Regions from separate parts of the Micromonospora sp. HUAS YX12 genome, predicted to be linked through region 2. Evidence: riboswitches for the same ligand, from Rfam matches in the RefSeq annotation. Region 2 holds a riboswitch; each other region holds the start of a gene.
The links. A riboswitch is a leader RNA that binds a small molecule or an ion and turns the genes downstream of it on or off. The one in region 2 is predicted to bind cyclic di-AMP.
Positions count from the first base shown of each region.

Region 1: another riboswitch for cyclic di-AMP. It lies ahead of ABIH81_RS15755 (hypothetical protein); the one in region 2 lies ahead of ABIH81_RS07765 (NlpC/P60 family protein).
Region 3: another riboswitch for cyclic di-AMP. It lies ahead of ABIH81_RS28700 (C39 family peptidase); the one in region 2 lies ahead of ABIH81_RS07765 (NlpC/P60 family protein).
Region 4: another riboswitch for cyclic di-AMP. It lies ahead of ABIH81_RS22830 (transglycosylase family protein); the one in region 2 lies ahead of ABIH81_RS07765 (NlpC/P60 family protein).

Region 1 covers NZ_CP157974.1:3,223,835-3,227,996, reverse strand. The annotation lists gene ABIH81_RS15765 (AAA family ATPase) at 1-405, shown strand, start outside; gene ABIH81_RS15760 (cation diffusion facilitator family transporter) at 497-1,411, shown strand; cyclic di-AMP (ydaO/yuaA leader) riboswitch at 1,555-1,685, shown strand; gene ABIH81_RS15755 (hypothetical protein) at 1,690-2,766, shown strand; gene ABIH81_RS15750 (SRPBCC family protein) at 2,795-3,307, opposite strand; gene ABIH81_RS15745 (STAS domain-containing protein) at 3,349-3,708, opposite strand; gene ABIH81_RS15740 (hypothetical protein) at 4,129-4,162, shown strand, end outside.
Region 2 covers NZ_CP157974.1:1,547,157-1,551,318, forward strand. The annotation lists partial or broken gene ABIH81_RS07755 (hypothetical protein) at 161-277, shown strand; partial or broken gene dcd (dCTP deaminase) at 521-796, shown strand; gene ABIH81_RS07765 (NlpC/P60 family protein) at 861-1,892, opposite strand; cyclic di-AMP (ydaO/yuaA leader) riboswitch at 1,906-2,040, opposite strand; gene ABIH81_RS07770 (peptidoglycan recognition family protein) at 2,287-4,062, shown strand; gene ABIH81_RS07775 (NlpC/P60 family protein) at 4,135-4,162, opposite strand, start outside.
Region 3 covers NZ_CP157974.1:6,053,200-6,057,361, reverse strand. The annotation lists gene ABIH81_RS28715 (acyltransferase) at 1-214, shown strand, start outside; gene ABIH81_RS28710 (hypothetical protein) at 295-639, shown strand; gene ABIH81_RS28705 (hypothetical protein) at 776-1,540, shown strand; cyclic di-AMP (ydaO/yuaA leader) riboswitch at 1,848-1,990, shown strand; gene ABIH81_RS28700 (C39 family peptidase) at 2,194-3,042, shown strand; gene ABIH81_RS28695 (alpha/beta fold hydrolase) at 3,254-4,000, shown strand; gene ABIH81_RS28690 (CDP-glycerol glycerophosphotransferase family protein) at 4,007-4,162, opposite strand, start outside.
Region 4 covers NZ_CP157974.1:4,791,914-4,796,075, forward strand. The annotation lists gene ABIH81_RS22825 (LLM class flavin-dependent oxidoreductase) at 22-1,584, opposite strand; cyclic di-AMP (ydaO/yuaA leader) riboswitch at 1,756-1,901, shown strand; gene ABIH81_RS22830 (transglycosylase family protein) at 1,900-2,550, shown strand; gene ABIH81_RS22835 (YbaB/EbfC family nucleoid-associated protein) at 2,734-3,183, shown strand; gene ABIH81_RS22840 (M4 family metallopeptidase) at 3,290-4,162, opposite strand, start outside.

The DNA.
Region 1 (4,162 bases), 1.7 Mb from region 2:
TTCGCGGTGGCGGCGGCGGAGATCCGCCGGCTCTACCCGGACCTGCCGCTGCCCGACGCGGTCCGGTCCACGGGCGTGCCGCCGATCGAGCGCACCGTGCCCGCCGCCGACCTGCCGGCGGCCACCGTCGACGCGGCCGAGGCGCTGCTCGCGCAGGTGGAGGGCACTGTCGGCGTGATCACGCCGGTGCCGCGCCGGGACGAGGTGGCCGGCTGGCTGGGCGCGCTCGGCGCGGGCCGGCTCCAGGTCGTCACCAGCCTCCAGGCCAAGGGCATGGAGTACGACGGCGTGGTGCTGGTGGCACCGAGCGAGATCCGGGCCGACCCCGGCTCGGGCGTACGCACGCTCTACGTGGCGCTGTCCCGGGCGACCCAGCGCCTCACCACGCTCGACCCGGTGGGGTGAGTGGTCTCGCCGCCACTCGCAGTTCACTTGCATACATAGCGATGTGAACATACATTAGGCCGGGCCGGTACGCGGCAGGGAGGGTGTTGGCGTGGGCGCAGGTCATGACCACAGCGGCGCGGTGGCCAACGCGGCGCACCGCCATCGGGGCCGGCTCTGGGCCGCCTTCGCGCTGCTCGCCGTTCTGATGGTGGTCGAGGCGGTGGCCGCCTTCACGACCGGCTCACTGGCGCTGCTCTCCGACGCCGGGCACATGTTCACCGACGTCCTCGGCATCGGCATGGCGCTGGCCGCGATCACCGCCACCCGCCGCGCCGCCACCGATCCGCAGCGCACGTTCGGCCTCTACCGGCTGGAGGTGCTCGCCGCCCTCGCCAACGCCGTGCTGCTCGGCGCCGTCGCGATCTACGTCCTGGTCGAGGCGGTTCGCCGCTTCGGCGAGCCGCCGGAGGTGCTGGCCGGCCCGATGCTCGTGGTGGCGGTGCTCGGCCTGCTCGCCAACATCGTCGCGTTCGCGCTGCTGCGCGCCGGGTCGAAGGAGAGCATCAACCTGCGCGGGGCGTACCTGGAGGTGCTCGGCGACCTGCTCGGCTCACTCGGCGTGATCGCCGCCGCGCTGGTCATCGCGGTGACCGACTGGTGGTGGGCGGACCCGCTGGTCGCCGTCGGGATCGGCCTGTTCATCCTGCCGCGCACCTGGCGGCTCGGCCGGGCCGCGCTGCGCATCCTGGTGCAGGCCGCGCCGGAGCACCTCCAGGTGACCGCCGTGCACGACCGGCTGGCCGCGGTGCCCGGCGTGGCCGAGGTGCACGACCTGCACGTCTGGACGCTCACCTCGGGCATGGAGGTGGCGTCGGCGCACCTGACCACCGACCCGGGCGTGGACCCGGGCGTGGTGCTGGCCGCCGCGCGGGCCGCCCTGCACGAGGACTTCTCCATCGATCACGCCACGTTGCAGGTCGAACCCGGAGCGTCGACCGGCGTGTGCGGACAGACCGAGTGGTGATTAGGACACACTTAAATCACTGTGCCTAATGTAGTCTTATGCCGGTTTTGCCCCGCCTAGTGGCACTGCTCCACGGAGCCGTGCCCGGGCAGCGCCGGTAGTCTCGGTCGCGGCCGCACCCGCGGGCGCCACCGGTCCCGGTGGGGCGGCCGTCGCCTAATCGTCCGAAGGGACGAGCCGGGGAACCACGTACGTGGGGTGCATCCGCGTCAGCGGTAGGGATCTTCCGTCCCGAACCCGTCAGCTAACCCGGTCGGCGTTGACGGAAGGACGTGTGAATGCCCCCAGTGGCACCTGTACGACGGACGGCCGCCCGGTTGGCGGCCCTGCTCGTCGCGACGCTGACCCTCGGCGTCGCGACCGTTCCGGCCTCCCCCGCCTCGGCGGCGCCGCCGACCGGCCTGCTCGCCGCCGCGCCCGGCGACGACGAGGGCGGCACGCCCGAACTGCGTGCCCAGCTCGACGCGGCCGGCAAGGGCTGGCTGGAGGCGAAGGCGGCGCTGAACCGGTCGGTGAGCCGCCAGAAGCAACTCGACGAACAACTCAAGACGGTCGGCGCCGAGCTGGCCGTCCGGGACGCCAAGGTCGGTGAGATCGCGGCTGTGGCGTACCGCAACGGCCGCCTGGGCACCGCCGGGGCGCTGCTCGGCAGCAGCAGCCCGGAGGGCTTCATGGACCGGGCCGCCGCGCTGGAGCAGGTCGCCGCGCACGAGGACCGAACGCTGCGCGACCTGATCGCCACCCGGGACGAGGCCACCCGCACCCGCGCCCAGCTCGACGGCGAGATCCGCGAGCAGCGCAAGCAGGTGGCGGTGATGGGCAAGCGCAAGGAGCAGGCCGAGCGCGCCCTGGAGGTGGCGAACGACCGGCCCTCGCGCAGCAGCAGCAGCGGCGGTGGCAGCGTCCAGGGCACCTCCAGCAAGAACGCGAAACCCGCGCCGCGCAACTCGGACGGCTCCTGGCCGTCCGAGTCGTGCAGCGTCAACGACCCGACCCCGGCGAACGGCTGCATCACCCCGCGCACGCTGCACGCGCTGCAACAGGCCAAGGCGGCGGGCTTCACCCGGTACGTCTCGTGCCACCGGCCCAGCGGCTCGGGTGAACACCCGAAGGGGCGGGCCTGCGACTTCGCCGCGCAGAAGAACGGCTTCGGCGGCGTGGCCACCGGCGGCGACCGGACGTACGGCAACAACCTGGCCGCGTACCTCGTGCGCAACGCCGACCCGCTCGCCGTGCTCTACGTGATCTGGTTCAAGCAGATCTGGCTGCCCAGCAGCGGGTGGAAGTCGTACAGCGGCGGCAACGGCGACCCGTCCAGCGACCACACCAACCACGTGCACCTGTCGGTGTACTGAGCGCGCCTGAGAGGGCCGGTCGGCCGGATCAGGCCGGGCGGTCCTCCAGGGTCGCTCCGAGACGCGCCGCCAGGCCCAGGTGAGCCGCCCGGGCCTGGCGGAACGCGTACCCGAACAGTGGCGGCGGCGCGGTGAGCGTGATCTCCACGTCGATGCGTACCGTGCCGTCGGGCTCGTCGCTCAGCCGGGTGTGGTTGCGTACCGTCGTCGCGGGCTGCTGCCGCGCCACGGTGACCACCTCGTCCTCGCTGGCGATCAGCACGTCCGCCTGGTACGTGACCGGGAAGTGCAGCGGGCCGAGTTGCAGCCGGTCGGTGATCGCGTAGCTGGCCAGCGCGCCCGGCCGGGACGGCAGCTTCCGGACCCGGACGATCAGCGGATGCAGCTCACCCTGGCGACTCAGGTCACCCAGCAGGGCCACCGCTTCGGCCCGGCTGCACCGGGCCTGCACGGTGTAGCTGAAGCTGTCGCTGCTCTGCAAGCGGGCCCCCTCGCCGTCGTACGTCGCGACGATCGTCCCGTACCGGCGCCGGACTGGCAACGGGTAGAAGGTCCCCTGGCCGCAGGGGGTGTGAACGGCGCTCAGGCGCCGGGCAGCACCTCGGGGGTGTCGTCGGCGAACCACGGCTCGGGCGCGCCGAACAGGCCGAGCAGGCCGGTCACCCAGAGCTGCCGGTGCACGAACCGGCTCGGCTCGATGACCACGAGCTTGACGCCGCTGACCTCGCAGGTCTGGAAGCCCGCGACCATGGCGCTGATGCCGACCGAGTCGATGAACGTGACGAGCCGCATGTTCAGCTCGATCCGCGAGGGTCGGCCCTTCGCGAGCACTTCGGCGATCGCTTCCCGCACCTCGTACGCGGTGTCGACGTCGATCTCCCCACGGGGCGCGATCTGGACGACACCACCCGGCCGCACCGACTTCACGATCGACAGGCTCACGCGAGCACCTCCACTCGCCCATGACGGGCGCCTCATCAGTACGCGGGCCGCGACCGAGCGTATTCCTCCAACGGCCCGGTCGCCACCCCCCGGGATGAGCAATTCGCAGACTGGGCACACCTGGGCGTACCCAATCCGGACTTCCGGGTTCCAGTTTCCCCTTCAAGGCGGGTCGCGGCCAGCCGTGCGGCCGGGCGGGCCCGCCGATCCGCCGACCAGGGTAGCGGGCGCACGCACGTCCCGTGAGCACCGGTCCCGGCGCGTTCGGGTGGTTCGTCCCGATCGCCGCCCGGATCGCCCGTGACCCGGGCATGGTTTGGCGGGCGCGCCGGTGGGGCACTGCCCGAGACAGTGAACCCGCCGGATGAACACCGGAGTCCGAAGTGGCCGCCGGCCTTCGGCACCCGAGGAGGTAGAACGATGTTCGGATCCAACCTGCTGGACCGCCGGGGCA
Region 2 (4,162 bases):
TGGAACGGGCCATACCCGCGACGACAGCACCGGTAGGTTCATGCCTAACGACTCTCTCTCCAGCTGCCTCAGACGTCTCGGAGTGCTGGGGAACAAGCATGTGCCGCAGCTGTACCTGACCGCGGACATAAGTCAGCGCGTGGCCCTGCTACAGGGACTGATGGACACCGATGGTCACGTCGATGACCGGGGTCGGTGTGAGTTCGTCAGCACCAGGGAACATCTGACGGACGCAGTGGTCGAACTGGCCGCCAGCCTCGGCCTTCGACCAGTCAAACGAAAGAAGCGGGCGATGCTCAACGGCGTCGACAAGGGCCCGGCGTACCAGGTGAAGTTCACGCCGCATGTTCCGGTTTTCCGGCTTCCTCGGAAACTGGCCAGGCAGAAGCTCGATCGCTTCCACCGATTTCGATCGATCGTCGCCGTACAGCCGATGGAATCCGTACCTGTTCGCTGCATCGAGGTGAACGATCCACGCGGGATGTTCCTCGCCGGGCGATCGTTCATTCCCACACACAACTCGAGCCTGGGGCGGCTGGGCCTGCTGACCCACTCGACCGCCGGCTTCATCGACCCGGGCTTCTCCGGCCACGTCACGCTGGAGCTGTCGAACGTGGCGAACCTGCCGATCACGCTCTGGCCGGGCATGAAGATCGGCCAGCTCTGCATCTTCCGGCTCTCCTCGCCGGCCGAGCACCCGTACGGCTCGGCCGTCTACGGCTCCCGTTACCAGGGGCAGCGCGGCCCGACGCCGAGCCGGTCCTGGCAGAGCTGGCGCACCTGGCCGACCCGCTGACGGCGCCCACAGTTGTTAATAGGGGCCCCCTCCTCTACCGGAGGCGTTAAGAGGGGGCCCTTCCTTACACGCGGCCGTAGCTGTTGATGTCGCCGTCGTCGACCCGCTTCATGGTGATGGGCTTGCCGGACTGGGAGGCGTGCACCACCCAGCCGTCGCCCACGTACATCGCCACGTGGTGCAGGTCGCTGTAGTAGAAGACGAGGTCACCGGCGCGCAGCTCGGCCCCGCTGATCCGCTTCGTCACGCCGTGCTGCTGGCGTGCGTTGTGCGGCAGCGAGACACCGCCCTTGGCCCAGGCCGCCATGGTGAGGCCGGAACAGTCGAAGTGGTCCGGCCCGGCCGCGCCCCAGACGTAGATCTTCCCGATCTGGGCGCAGGCGAACTTGACCGCCGCCCCGGCCGGGCCGCCGGGGTAGCCGGCCGGGCACGGCGCCGGGCGCAGCGGGCCGCCGCCACCCTTGCCGTACACCTTGAGCCGCAGCTTCTCCAGCTCGGCGATCTCGGCGTCGATCTGCTTCTTCTTCGCCGCGAGCTGGGCCTCGGTACGCGCCAGCCCGGCGATCATCTCGTCCAGCGGCTTCTTCTTCGCCGCCAGCTCGTCGCGCAGCGCGGCGACGGAGCGCACCTGCTCGTGCTGGCGGTGCGCGAAGCGGTCGAGCAGTTCCAGGCCGTTGACCAGGTCACCGGGTGAGCGGCTGCCCAGCAGCGCGTTCACGGTGGAGAGGTTGTCGCCCTTGTAGGCGTCGGCGGCGAGCCCGCCGACCTGGCCGAGCGCGGCGTCCACCCGGGCCTGGAGGGGTGCGATCTGCCGGCCGAGCGCGTCGGCCTGCTTGCGCCGCGCGGCGAGCTGCTCGCGTACGGCGTTGACCTGTTCGATGACCGGTTCGAGCTTGTTCCAGTCGCGGTCGATCTGGGCCTCGATCTCGGCGACCGAGGGTTCGGCGTGTGCCGCCGTGGCGCCGCCGGTCAGGACGACGGCGGTGCCGACCAGGGCGGCGAGAGCGGTGGTGAAGCGGGACCAGCGGGTACGCGGCACAGCCGTGGACCGGTCGACCGACCGGTTCGACGACGGCCGCGGGGCATGGAGTGCCACCGGGCGTCCGTACTCCTTCTTCCGTACCGCCTACCGGGTTAGCTGACGGATTCGGGCGGGAAGGGAGCCGCCCTACCGCATCGCTGCGGATTCACCCCAGGTACCTGGTTCCCCGGCTCGCCCGGAGGCGACTCGGCGGTGTCGGACCGTCACCGACCGGGCTGGACGGTGAGACGTGCGGCCGACGATTGACCAGAGTAGGGACCACCGTTATCAATCCGCAACTTCCAGCGGCGTGACACTCCGTACGCGATGCGGGCCCGCACCCGGGCGGAGGTGAAATTTTCTTTCAGGCCTGATTACCCGCTGGAAAGGTATTGACCCTCGCGGGTGTACGGAGTCCCGCTGGGACACCCACACCGGGCAACCCAGCACCAGCGGCGGCTACGGCCCGATGCACCTGACCGACGCCGCGCACATCCTCGCCACGCCGGGCAGCGCCCACGTCGACGAGGACGAGGATCCGCGCGGCGACGACGCCCGCCCGCTCAAGCTCGATCCGGCCACGGCCGCCGCACCGAAGCGGGAGACCCCGCTGCCGCCCGCCTCGCTCCAGACGCTCGACGCGGCCGCCGCGCTGACCGGGCTCGACGCGCGGACGCTGCGGACCGACCCGGCCGCGAACATCCGCGGTGGCGCGGCGCTGCTGGCGTCGTACCAGAAGGCTCTGGGCGGGCCGGTCGGCGCCGGCACCGACCCGGCGGCCTGGTACGCCGCGGTGGCCCGGTACTCCGGCGCGGACACCTCCGACGCGGCGGCGGCCTTCGCCGACGAGGTGTACGACCAGCTCGGCCAGGGCGCCAGCCGGACCACCGACGACGGCCAGCGGGTCACGCTCGCCGCCACCGCCGCGAAGCCGGACCGTTCCCGCCTGGCCCGCCTCGGCCTGCGCCACGCCGAGCGGCCGGACGGGCTGGAGTGCCCGGTGCGGCTGGCCTGCGAGTGGATCCCCGCGCCGTACGAGCAGCTCAGCGACGACCCGGGCGACTACGGCAACCACGACCTGGGCGACCGGCCGAAGCAGCAGAAGATCGAGTACATCGTCATCCACGACACCGAGGGCTACTTCGGCCCGAGCGTCGACCTGGTGAAGCGGGCCGACTACCTGGGCTGGCACTACACGCTGCGCTCGGTGGACGGCTACATCGCCCAGCACGTCAAGACCAAGGACGTGGGCTGGCACGCCGGCAACTGGTACGTCAACGCGAAGTCCATCGGCCTGGAGCACGAGGGCTTCGCCGGTCAGGGCACCTGGTACACCGAGGCGATGTACCGGACCTCCGCCAAGCTGGTCCGCCACCTGGCGCTGAAATTCGGCATCCCGATGGACCGGCAGCACATCATCGGCCACGACAACGTGCCCGGCATCAACGCCGGCGCGGTGCGCGGCATGCACTGGGATCCGGGTCCGTACTGGGACTGGTCGCACTACTTCGACCTGATGAAGGCGCCGTTCCGCAGCACCGGCACGCCCCGTACCGGCCTGGTCACCATCGACCCGGACTTCGCCACCAACCGGCCGGCGTTCTTCGGCTGCAACCAGCAGCCGCCCGGCGTCCCGACGCCCACCCCGCCGGCGCAGCCGTGCCCGTCGCGCGGCTCCTCGTCGGTGATCCTGCGGACCGCGCCGAGCCCGGACGCCCCGCTCGTCAACGACCTCGGGCTGCGCCCGGACGGTACGCCGGACACGATGTACGTCTCCGACCACGGCGCCCGCGCCTCCGCCGGCCAGACGTACGCGCTCGCCGGCCGGCAGGGTGACTGGACGGCGATCTGGTACCTCGGCCAGAAGGCGTGGTTCCTCAACCCGGCCTCCGCGCCGACCGCCAAGTGGGCCACCGGCTTCGTGGTGACCCCGCGGCCCGGCAAGGCCACCATCCCGGTGTACGGGCGGGCCTACCCGGAGCAGGCCGCCTACCCGGACACCATCCCGTACCAGGCCATCTCGCCGCTGCAGTACACGTTCGCCGCCGGCCAGCGGTACGCGGTCGGCGGGGTGCTGCCCGGCGAGTACTACCGGGCGGTCTCGTTCGACGGTTCGGCCCCGGGTGACCGGACCGTGGTCCGCGGCGAGAACCGCTACGTGCAGGTCCAGTTCGGTCACCGGATCATGTTCGTGAACCTGGACGACGTGCTGGTCCTGCCGTCCCCGGTCGGCGCGCCGCGCTGACCCGGCACCGCACACGAGAAGGCCCCCGGTCCGTGACGGACCGGGGGCCTTCTCGCTGCCAGGGGGTGCGGGTCAGCTGACCCGGACGAAGCCGGCGAGC
Region 3 (4,162 bases), 2.0 Mb from region 2:
GCTGCACCGCTGGGTGGAGGTGCCGATGATGCGCCTGCTCGGCCCGTCCCGCCGGGCCCGCGCGGCGTCGCGCGTACCGGCCGCCGCGTCGGCGGTGCCGGCTCCGCGCCGGCCCGCCGAGGACGCCGCCACCCCGGCCGCCGACGGCGGCGCGACGTCCGTCACCGGCCGGGCCGAGGGCATCGAGTACGCCGGGCGGCGTCACCCGGACTGACACGCGCCGTCGCCTGCCGGTCGGTCCGCGACACGCCGTGCGGCGGTGCGTTCGTGGGGGTTCGGCGGTAATTTGTACCCGTGCTTCCGATCGCGCTCACCTGCCCCGTGTGGTGGGTCGCGCGCTGGACCGCCCGGATGCTCGCCAGTCTCGCCGTGGTCGTCGCCTGCTCGTTCGGCGCCGCCACGCTGCCGGCCGGTGTCGCCGCTGCCGCCCCTGCTCCGGCGGTCGCCGCCTCGGCGTACACGGTCACGGGCACCTCGACCGCCGCGCGGCCGGAGGCCGACCGCGTGGCCGAGCGGCCGGCCTCTCCCGCCGGTGTCCCGGCGCCCGCGCCCCGGGCGACCGTCCCGGCCGTCCCGGAGCCGGTCCCGGCCGGACGGGCCGCCGCGCCGGCCGGCCCGCGGGCCCCGCCCGCCCGCTGATCCGCCCACGGGCCGCGCCCGTTCCTCGCACCCACCGAACGTCATCCCCGCACCCGCCCTCGGCGCCCGTTCCACCGGCCGCCCCGGCGAGGTCGTGCGGGCCCTCCCGCCAGGTCCTTCCCGTGAGGTGCCGACCATGTCGCAGACCGCTCTGTACCACTTCCTCACCGCCGTGCCCGAGGCCGCCGCCATCTGGTCCTTCCTGCTGCTGCTCGCGCTGGGCCTGCTCGCCGCGCTCGTCGCCCGGCCCGAACGCGACGCCACGGAGGAGGCCGCCCCCGAGCCGGCCGACGCCGACGCCGCCCGTCGCGACGACCTGATCCGGTACGCCGAGGAGGTGGCGGTGGCCGCCGCCGGGGCCGCCCAGACGGCCCGTCGCCGCCGGGAGCGGTGGCTGGCCGCGCAGGACGAGGCGGAACGGGCCTGGACCGCGTACGACGAGGCGGACGCCGCCGCCCGCCGCCTGGCCGGCGCCGCCGCGCTGGCCGCCCCGCGCACACCGCGAACCCCGGCCGAGTACGCGGCCCGGGAGCGCTGGCTGCACCACGCCGCCATGACGGCGCACTGGCGGGGTGACCTGACCGCCCGTCAGCTCGCCGACGTGCTGGCGCGCCGCAACGGGTGGGATCCGCGCCGGCACCCGGCCGAGCAGGAGATCGTGCTGGCCCGCACCGTCCGGGACGGGCGCCGGGCCGGATGGGAGAGCGCCGCCGAGCGGGAACGGGCGGCCTGGCGGGACGCGGAACTCGCCGCCGAGGCCGCCCGGACGCTCGCCGCCGAGGCGTACGCGGCCACGGCGGCGCTGCGGCCCGTACCGGCGAACCGCAGCGCGACGACGAGCGGCCTGCCGGTCCCCGCAACCGTGCGGAACGCCCGGTGGCGCCCGGCCCGGGTCGGCTGAGGCGTCGTCTCGACCGAATCGTTACCCGGAATGTGGTGAGCCCGGTCACCCGGGCCGCCGAAACGGGCGCCGGGCGCAGAACAGGTCATCGAGTCGCGCAATTGCCGGGTCGCTGCTCGCCGTCTGTCCGCTTTCCGCCGCCGGGTGCTGTCGAAACGGCTTGTCCCATTGAGGGAAGTCAGTAACCGGGTGTGCCGAAATCCGTTACCGCCGAGCACGTTTGCGCAGGTGAGAGCGCTTGGCATGGAACATACCCACCGGTAGTGTCGGCGCGTCCGATGCGGTAACCGATCGCCGACGGCGACACCGCACCGACCCGCCTAATCGTGTCTCACGAACCGGGGACCCATGAGCAGCATCGGGGTGAATCCGCGGGCCGACGGCCCGCGGTAGGGCGTACTTCCCGCCCGAATCCGTCAGCTAACCCGGTCGGCGGCCACGGAAGGAGTACCCCTCGTGCCCACCCCTCGATCGTCCCCCCGCCTCCACGGCACCGCGGTGCCCGCGCTCGCCTGACGCGCGACCGGCAACCGCCCCCTGGGCGCCCGGCATCACGGGCGTTCCCGATCCCCCGGCCATCCGGCCCCGCGAGCACGTGCGAGTTCCTCCGCGTGCCGGGCCGGCGTGCGCCGTTCACGCCCGTGGAGGATTTCGTGAAGCACCACCTGAAGCGTCAGCTGCGACGGATCGTCACCGAACGCCCGTACCAGATCGTCGCCGGATCGGCCGTCGCGCTCGTGCTGGCCGCCGGCGCCGGCGCCGGCACCGTCGCCACCGCCGGTGACGACGCCCCGGTCCAGGAGAACACCGCAGCGGTCGCCGATCTCGGCGCCGCCCGCCTCGGCGAGCAGGCCGCCGGCCGCAGCGAGGCCCGCATCGCCGTACCGCAGACGTCGCCCAGCGCCTCCGCCGCACCCGGCGCGTCGCCGAGCGCCTCCCCGTCGAAGAAGGCCACGGCCGACCCGGACACCACGGCGAAGGCCAAGCCGAAGCCGCCGTCGAGCAAGACGCTCGACTACGACTACCAGGCGCAGATCAACTACTTCTACTGCGGTCCGGCCGCCGTGCGCAACGCGCTCAGCGCCGCGGGCATCGAGCGCAGCCAGGACGCGCTCGCCGGGCCCCTCGGCACCACCGAGATGGGCACCAACTCGGCCGAGGACACCACCCGGGTGCTCAACCAGCAGGTCAAGGGCAACCCGTACCGGACCCGCATGATTCCCGGCACCGCCACCCCGGCCCAGATGGACCGGCTCCAGGCCGACGTGGTCGAGGCGATCAGCAACGGCCGCGCGGTCGTCGCGAACGTCGCCGGTACCGCCACCGACACCAACGGCGGCTGGCACTCGTTCCCGGGCGGCCACTACGTCGCTGTGGTCGGCTACAAGGACGACGGCCGGACCGTACGCATCGCCGACTCGGCCGACCCGTCGCTGCCGTCGTACTGGGTCACCACGATCGACCTGGCGCACTGGGTCTCCACGCGCGGCTACTCCGCCTGACTCCCGCACGGCCCGAAGGCCGGCACCCCGCTCCCCGGGGTGCCGGCCTTCCCCGTCCCGCCCCGCCCCGCTGATCTTGCACTTGTGGCCCCGTCAAAGCGCGCAAGCCGGGCATCCCGCGGGCCGGAACCGCAAGGTCGACGGGCTGGTGGGCGCCGGCTTGGTGGGTTCGGTCTCGCGTGTCGTGTGCGGGCGGTGGCAGACTGCGCCAATGGGCGATGTGACGGGGAAGCGGCACCTGATTCTCCTGCACGGCATGGGTGCCACCGGCGAGGTGTGGCTGCCCTGGGCGCCGCTGCTGGAACGCCGCTGGCCCGGCCGCTGGCTCGCCCCCGACCTCGCGGGACACGGCTGGTCGCCCTCGCTCGACGGCTACTCGTTCGAGGCCCTGGCCCAGCGCGTGGTGGACGGGCTCGGCCCGGTCCGGCTCAGCCCGGACGACCGGCTGGTGCTGCTCGGGCACTCGCTCGGCGGCGTGGTGGCGCTGGCGCTCGCGGCCCGGCAGCGAGGGCTTCCGGTCGACGCGGTGGTGGGGCTCGGCATCAAGGCGGTCTGGTCCCCGGCCGAACTGGCCAAGTCGGCGGAACTGGCCGCCCGGCCGGTCACCTGGTTCGCCACCCGTGACGAGGCGGCCCGCCGCTACCTGCGGGTCTCCGGGCTCGCCGGGCTGTTCGCACCGGACCATCCGGTGGTGGAGGCGGGGCTGCGCCGGGTGGACGGCCGCTGGCGGCTCGCGATGGACCCGGCCGCGTTCGCGGTCGGGGAGCCCCGGCTGCCGGCCCTGCTGGCCGCCACCGGTGTGCCCGTGCTGCTGGCCCGGGGCGAGCTGGACCCGATGGTGACCGACGCGCAGCTCAAGGAGCTGGGCGCGCCGGTGGCGACGCTGCCCGGGCTGGGCCACAACGCGCACGTCGAGGATCCGGAGGCGGTGCTCGCCCTGCTCGACCCGTACCTCTGAGCGGGCCTACACCCCGGCGCGCGGCGCCGGGACCGCCCAGTTGGGTTCCAGCTCCCGGCGGGCGGCGGTGAGGAACGCCTCGGCGTACCCGTCGGCGGGGAAGTCGCCCAGGTACCGGGTCCGCGCCGCCCAGCGCTGCGCCGCCTTCGGGTCGGCGTCGAG
Region 4 (4,162 bases), 3.2 Mb from region 2:
GGGAAACAAAAGTCAGCTACCTCACAGCTGGCCGGGGAAGAAGCCGTGCCGGGCCAGCGGCTCGACGATCTGGTGCTCCTCGTACGACAGGTGCGACAGCAGCGTGTCGGTGAGCAGGTCCACCGCCTCCTGGAGTCCGGTGAAGTCGCCGGGCCGGCGGACCAGCTCCACGAGCGCCCGGTCGACGCTCTCCACCACCCCGTGGATCACCACGTGCTCCTCCTCGAGGCGGTCCAGCACGGCCGCCAGCCCGGCTTCGGAGCGGCGCAGGTGCGGGAAGATCGAGGCGTCCTCCAGCCCGTGGTGCTGGGTGACCATCGTGCAGTAGGCCGCGCAGTACGCACCGAGCGTCCAGTTGTTCTGCCGCATGGTCATCTCGTTGAGCGCGGCCCGCGCCCGGCCCGGCGTGACCGAGCCCCGCTTGACCTGCTCCAGCAGGTCGCGCACCTGGGCCAGCTCCTGGCGCAGGTGGTCGTGCACGTCCACCAGGTGCTGCCCGGCGGCCTGTCCCCGGGCCGGGTAGACCTGTCCGGCCGGTGGCGGCGGGGCGCTCGGGCGGGTGGACTCGTCCCAGGGGCGGCGCGCGCTCAGGCGTACCCCCGGGTCGGGGGTGGGGGTGACGCCGAGCGTGCTCGGGCCGCCGGCGGCGGTCTGCTCGTCGTCGGCCGCGCGGGCGCCGCCGACGGGCGCGGCGCGTTCGGCGGCGACCATCTCGCGTACGGCGGGCGCGACCTCCTGACCGAAGATCTGGATCGCGCGCGGCTCGTCGCTGCCGAGGATGAACGTGGTGATGCCGTGCTCCAGCGTGAGCCCGGCCAGTTCCTCCACCCACTGCTCCGGCGGCCCGGCCAGGAAGCCGGCCGACGAGCGGGCGAACGTGCCGGTCACGTTGAGCATGCGGCGGATCGCGGCCGGGTCGCGCCCTGCAGCCCGAGCGCCCTCGTCCACGAGCGCGTTCAGGGCGGGCAGCTCGCCGGGGCCCTTCGGCAGGTACGACAGGGACGGCAGCCAGCCGTCCGCGGCGCGGCCCACCAGGCGCAGCATGCGCGGCTTGTACGCGCCGACCCAGATGCCCACCGGGTGCGCCGGCGCCGGACCGCGCTTGGCGCCCACCACGCGGTAGTGCTCGCCGTCGACCCGGATCATGCCGCGCCGGTCGGTGTCCCAGACCTCGCGGATCACCCGGATCGCCTCGTCCAGGGCCTCGACGGCGGCGCCGGGGGACAGGCGTCGCCCGCCGGCCGCCTCGATCGCGTCCCAGAACGCGCCCGCGCCGAGTCCCAGCTCGACCCGGCCGCCGGTGAGCAGGTCCAGGCTGGCGATGCTGCGGGCCAGCACCACCGGCTGGCGCAGCGGCAGGTTGAGCACGTTGCCGGCCAGGCGGATGCGCTCGGTGGCGGCGCCCACGTAGGACATCAGCGTCCAGGTGTCCAGGAAGCCCGGCTGGTACGGGTGGTCCTGGAACGTGACCAGGTCCAGCCCGACCTGCTCGCAGAGCCGGGCGAGCGCCACCACCTGGTCGGGCTGCCCGGCGGCGGGCGTGAGGAAGCCGCCGAAGGTCAGCTCGTGTCCGTGATCGGTCATCCGTCCCGCCCTCCCGTGATCTTGCCTGGCCCTGCCACCGTAGCGCCGCCGCCGGTAGCCCGGCCGGGTGAAGAGCGTCACAAGAAGTGGACGATCGTCGCAAAACGTCCCTAGCGTCGGTTTCGTTCGCAGACGCGGACACCGCGGGCCGGAAACGCCAAATCCCGCCGCCGGCACCGGTAACCGAACCTCGCGCGGGAGCGGGGGAACCACACGTTCCACGGTGCACCGTCACCTCGGGGTGAAGCCGCCACCGGCGGCCGGGCTCCTCGGCCCGAACCCGACAGCTCACCTCGTCGGCGTGGAGGAATCCACATGGCAACTGAATACTCAGCCCGAAGCCGCCGTACCGCTCTCGCAGCGGTGGTGGCCGGCGCCGCCGTCGGCGCCGCGGCCCTGTTCGGTCCGGCCGCTCCGGCCAGCGCGGGCGTCAACTGGGACGCGGTCGCGCGCTGCGAATCAGGCGGCAACTGGAAGATCAACACCGGTAACGGCTACTACGGCGGGCTCCAGTTCTCCCGCGCCACCTGGAACGGCTACGGCGGGCAGAGGTACGCCGCCCGCGCCGACCTGGCCAGCCGGTCCGAGCAGATCGCCGTCGCGGAGAAGGTACTGCGCGGGCAGGGCGTCGGCGCGTGGCCGGTCTGCGGCAGGAAGGGCGGCTCGGCGAGCGCCGGGTCGGCCAGGTCCGAGAAGGCCGCCCCGAAGAAGTCGGCTCCGAAGAAGACGGCCCCGAAGCGGGCCACCACGCGCAGGGCCGTGCCGGAGCGGCCCGCGACGAAGGCCGAACCGCGGCCCGCGCCCGGCGCCGGGACGTACGTGGTCCGGCGCGGGGACACGCTGTCGGAGATCGCCGTGGCGCAGCGTGTCGACGGCGGCTGGCGTGTCCTGCACGAGCGCAACCGCGCAGTGGTCGGCGACGACCCGGGCCTGATCTTCCCCGGTCAGCGGCTGCGCCTGCGCTGACAGCGGTCCGGAGAACGCCCGGCCGGTCCGTCCGGCCGGGCGTTCGCGCGCGACACGCCGTATCGCCGGTGTCCGGCCTGCTCCCGGCGCCGGGGCGCGGCCCGCGAGAGCCGGTGACCGGGATTCGTCGGAGCCGGTTGCTAGGGTCACGGTGCTCGGCTAAGACGTGAAGAAAGCGCGGATATGACCAACGACCCGTTCTCGGCGGCCGCGAGCCTCGACGAGCTGCTGACCCGCACGCAGCAGGCGCTCACCGCGATGCGCTCCCGGGCCTCGGCGCACGCCGACGGCGAGCCGGGCGACCTGCTCCGGGCCGAGGGCACGGCCGCCGGCGGGCGGGTCCGCGCGGTCGCCGTCCAGGGTGGCCGGCTGGATTCCGTGGCGATCGACCCGGAGCTGGCCGGCGAGCCCTTCGACGTCCTCTGCGGACACCTCGTCGCCGCCGCCAACGCGGCGCTGTCCGAGCTGGACGCCCAGGTCAGCGCATCGGCGCGGGCCGACGCCGACGCGCTCGCCGCCCGGCTCGGCAGCATGGGCGACCAGGCCGAGCTGTTCGGCCGCGCGATGCACGAGGCGGCCGCGCGGATCCACCGCGACCGCGGCACCCCGTCCCGGGCCGGGCGCCCGGCCTGACCCGGCGGCCGGCGTGACGCTGCGACGCTCAGCCCCGAAACGACGGGGCCGGCCTGACAGGACGAGGCGGCCGGCCGCCGGGAGGAGGACGACCGGCCGCGCACGGTCAGCTCAGGGTGACCGCGGTGTCGTCGACGACGAAGGACGTCTGCAACGAGCTGTCCTCCACGCCGCTGAACGAGACGGTCGCCGTGGTGCCGGCCAGCGACGAGACGTCGAAGGACCGCTGCACGTAGCCGGTGGCCTTGTTCAGGTTGGAGTAGGTGGCCAGCGTGGTGCCGCCCGCCTTGACGGTGAGCTTGTCGTACGCGGTGCTGGTGGTCGACTCCGCGCTGTCGATGTGCAGCCAGAAGCTCAACGTCGCCCGGCATCCGGCCGGGATCGTCACCGACTGGCTGAGCGTGTCGGTGTGCGACGAGCCGTACCCGTCCAGCCACGCCTTGTACGAGCCGCCGTGTGCGGCCTGGCCGCTGTCGGTGGTGATCACGCCGGACGAGGCGGTCCAGCTCACGTTGCCCGACTCGAAGCCCGGGTTGGCGAGCTTGTTGCCGGAGCAGCCGCCCGGCGGCGGGGTGGTCGTGGTGCTCGGGGTGGGCGTCGGGGTGCCGCCGGCGCAGGTCGGGTCACCGGACTGGGCCGGCACGCTCACGGCGTCCCAGGCCGCTTTGACCGTGTTGAACTCGGCGCAGCTGCTCGGGTAGAGGTTCTTCGCCGCCTGGAGTGTCCAGGTGCGGTACTTCAGGTACGACGAGGAGGAGGTCTTCAGCAGCATCGCGTTGTACATGATCTTCATGGCCTTCTGGATGCCCAGGCCGGTCACGCTGCTGCCGTTGCAGGTCGAGCTGGACGGCTGACCGTTGGTCGGGCTGCTGCCGTTGGCCAGCAGGTAGAACCAGTGGTTGCCGGGGCCGGCCGCGGCGTGCACCTCGGTCGACGGGATGCTGCTGGAGTAGCAGTTCGGGTCGCCGAGCGCCGACGG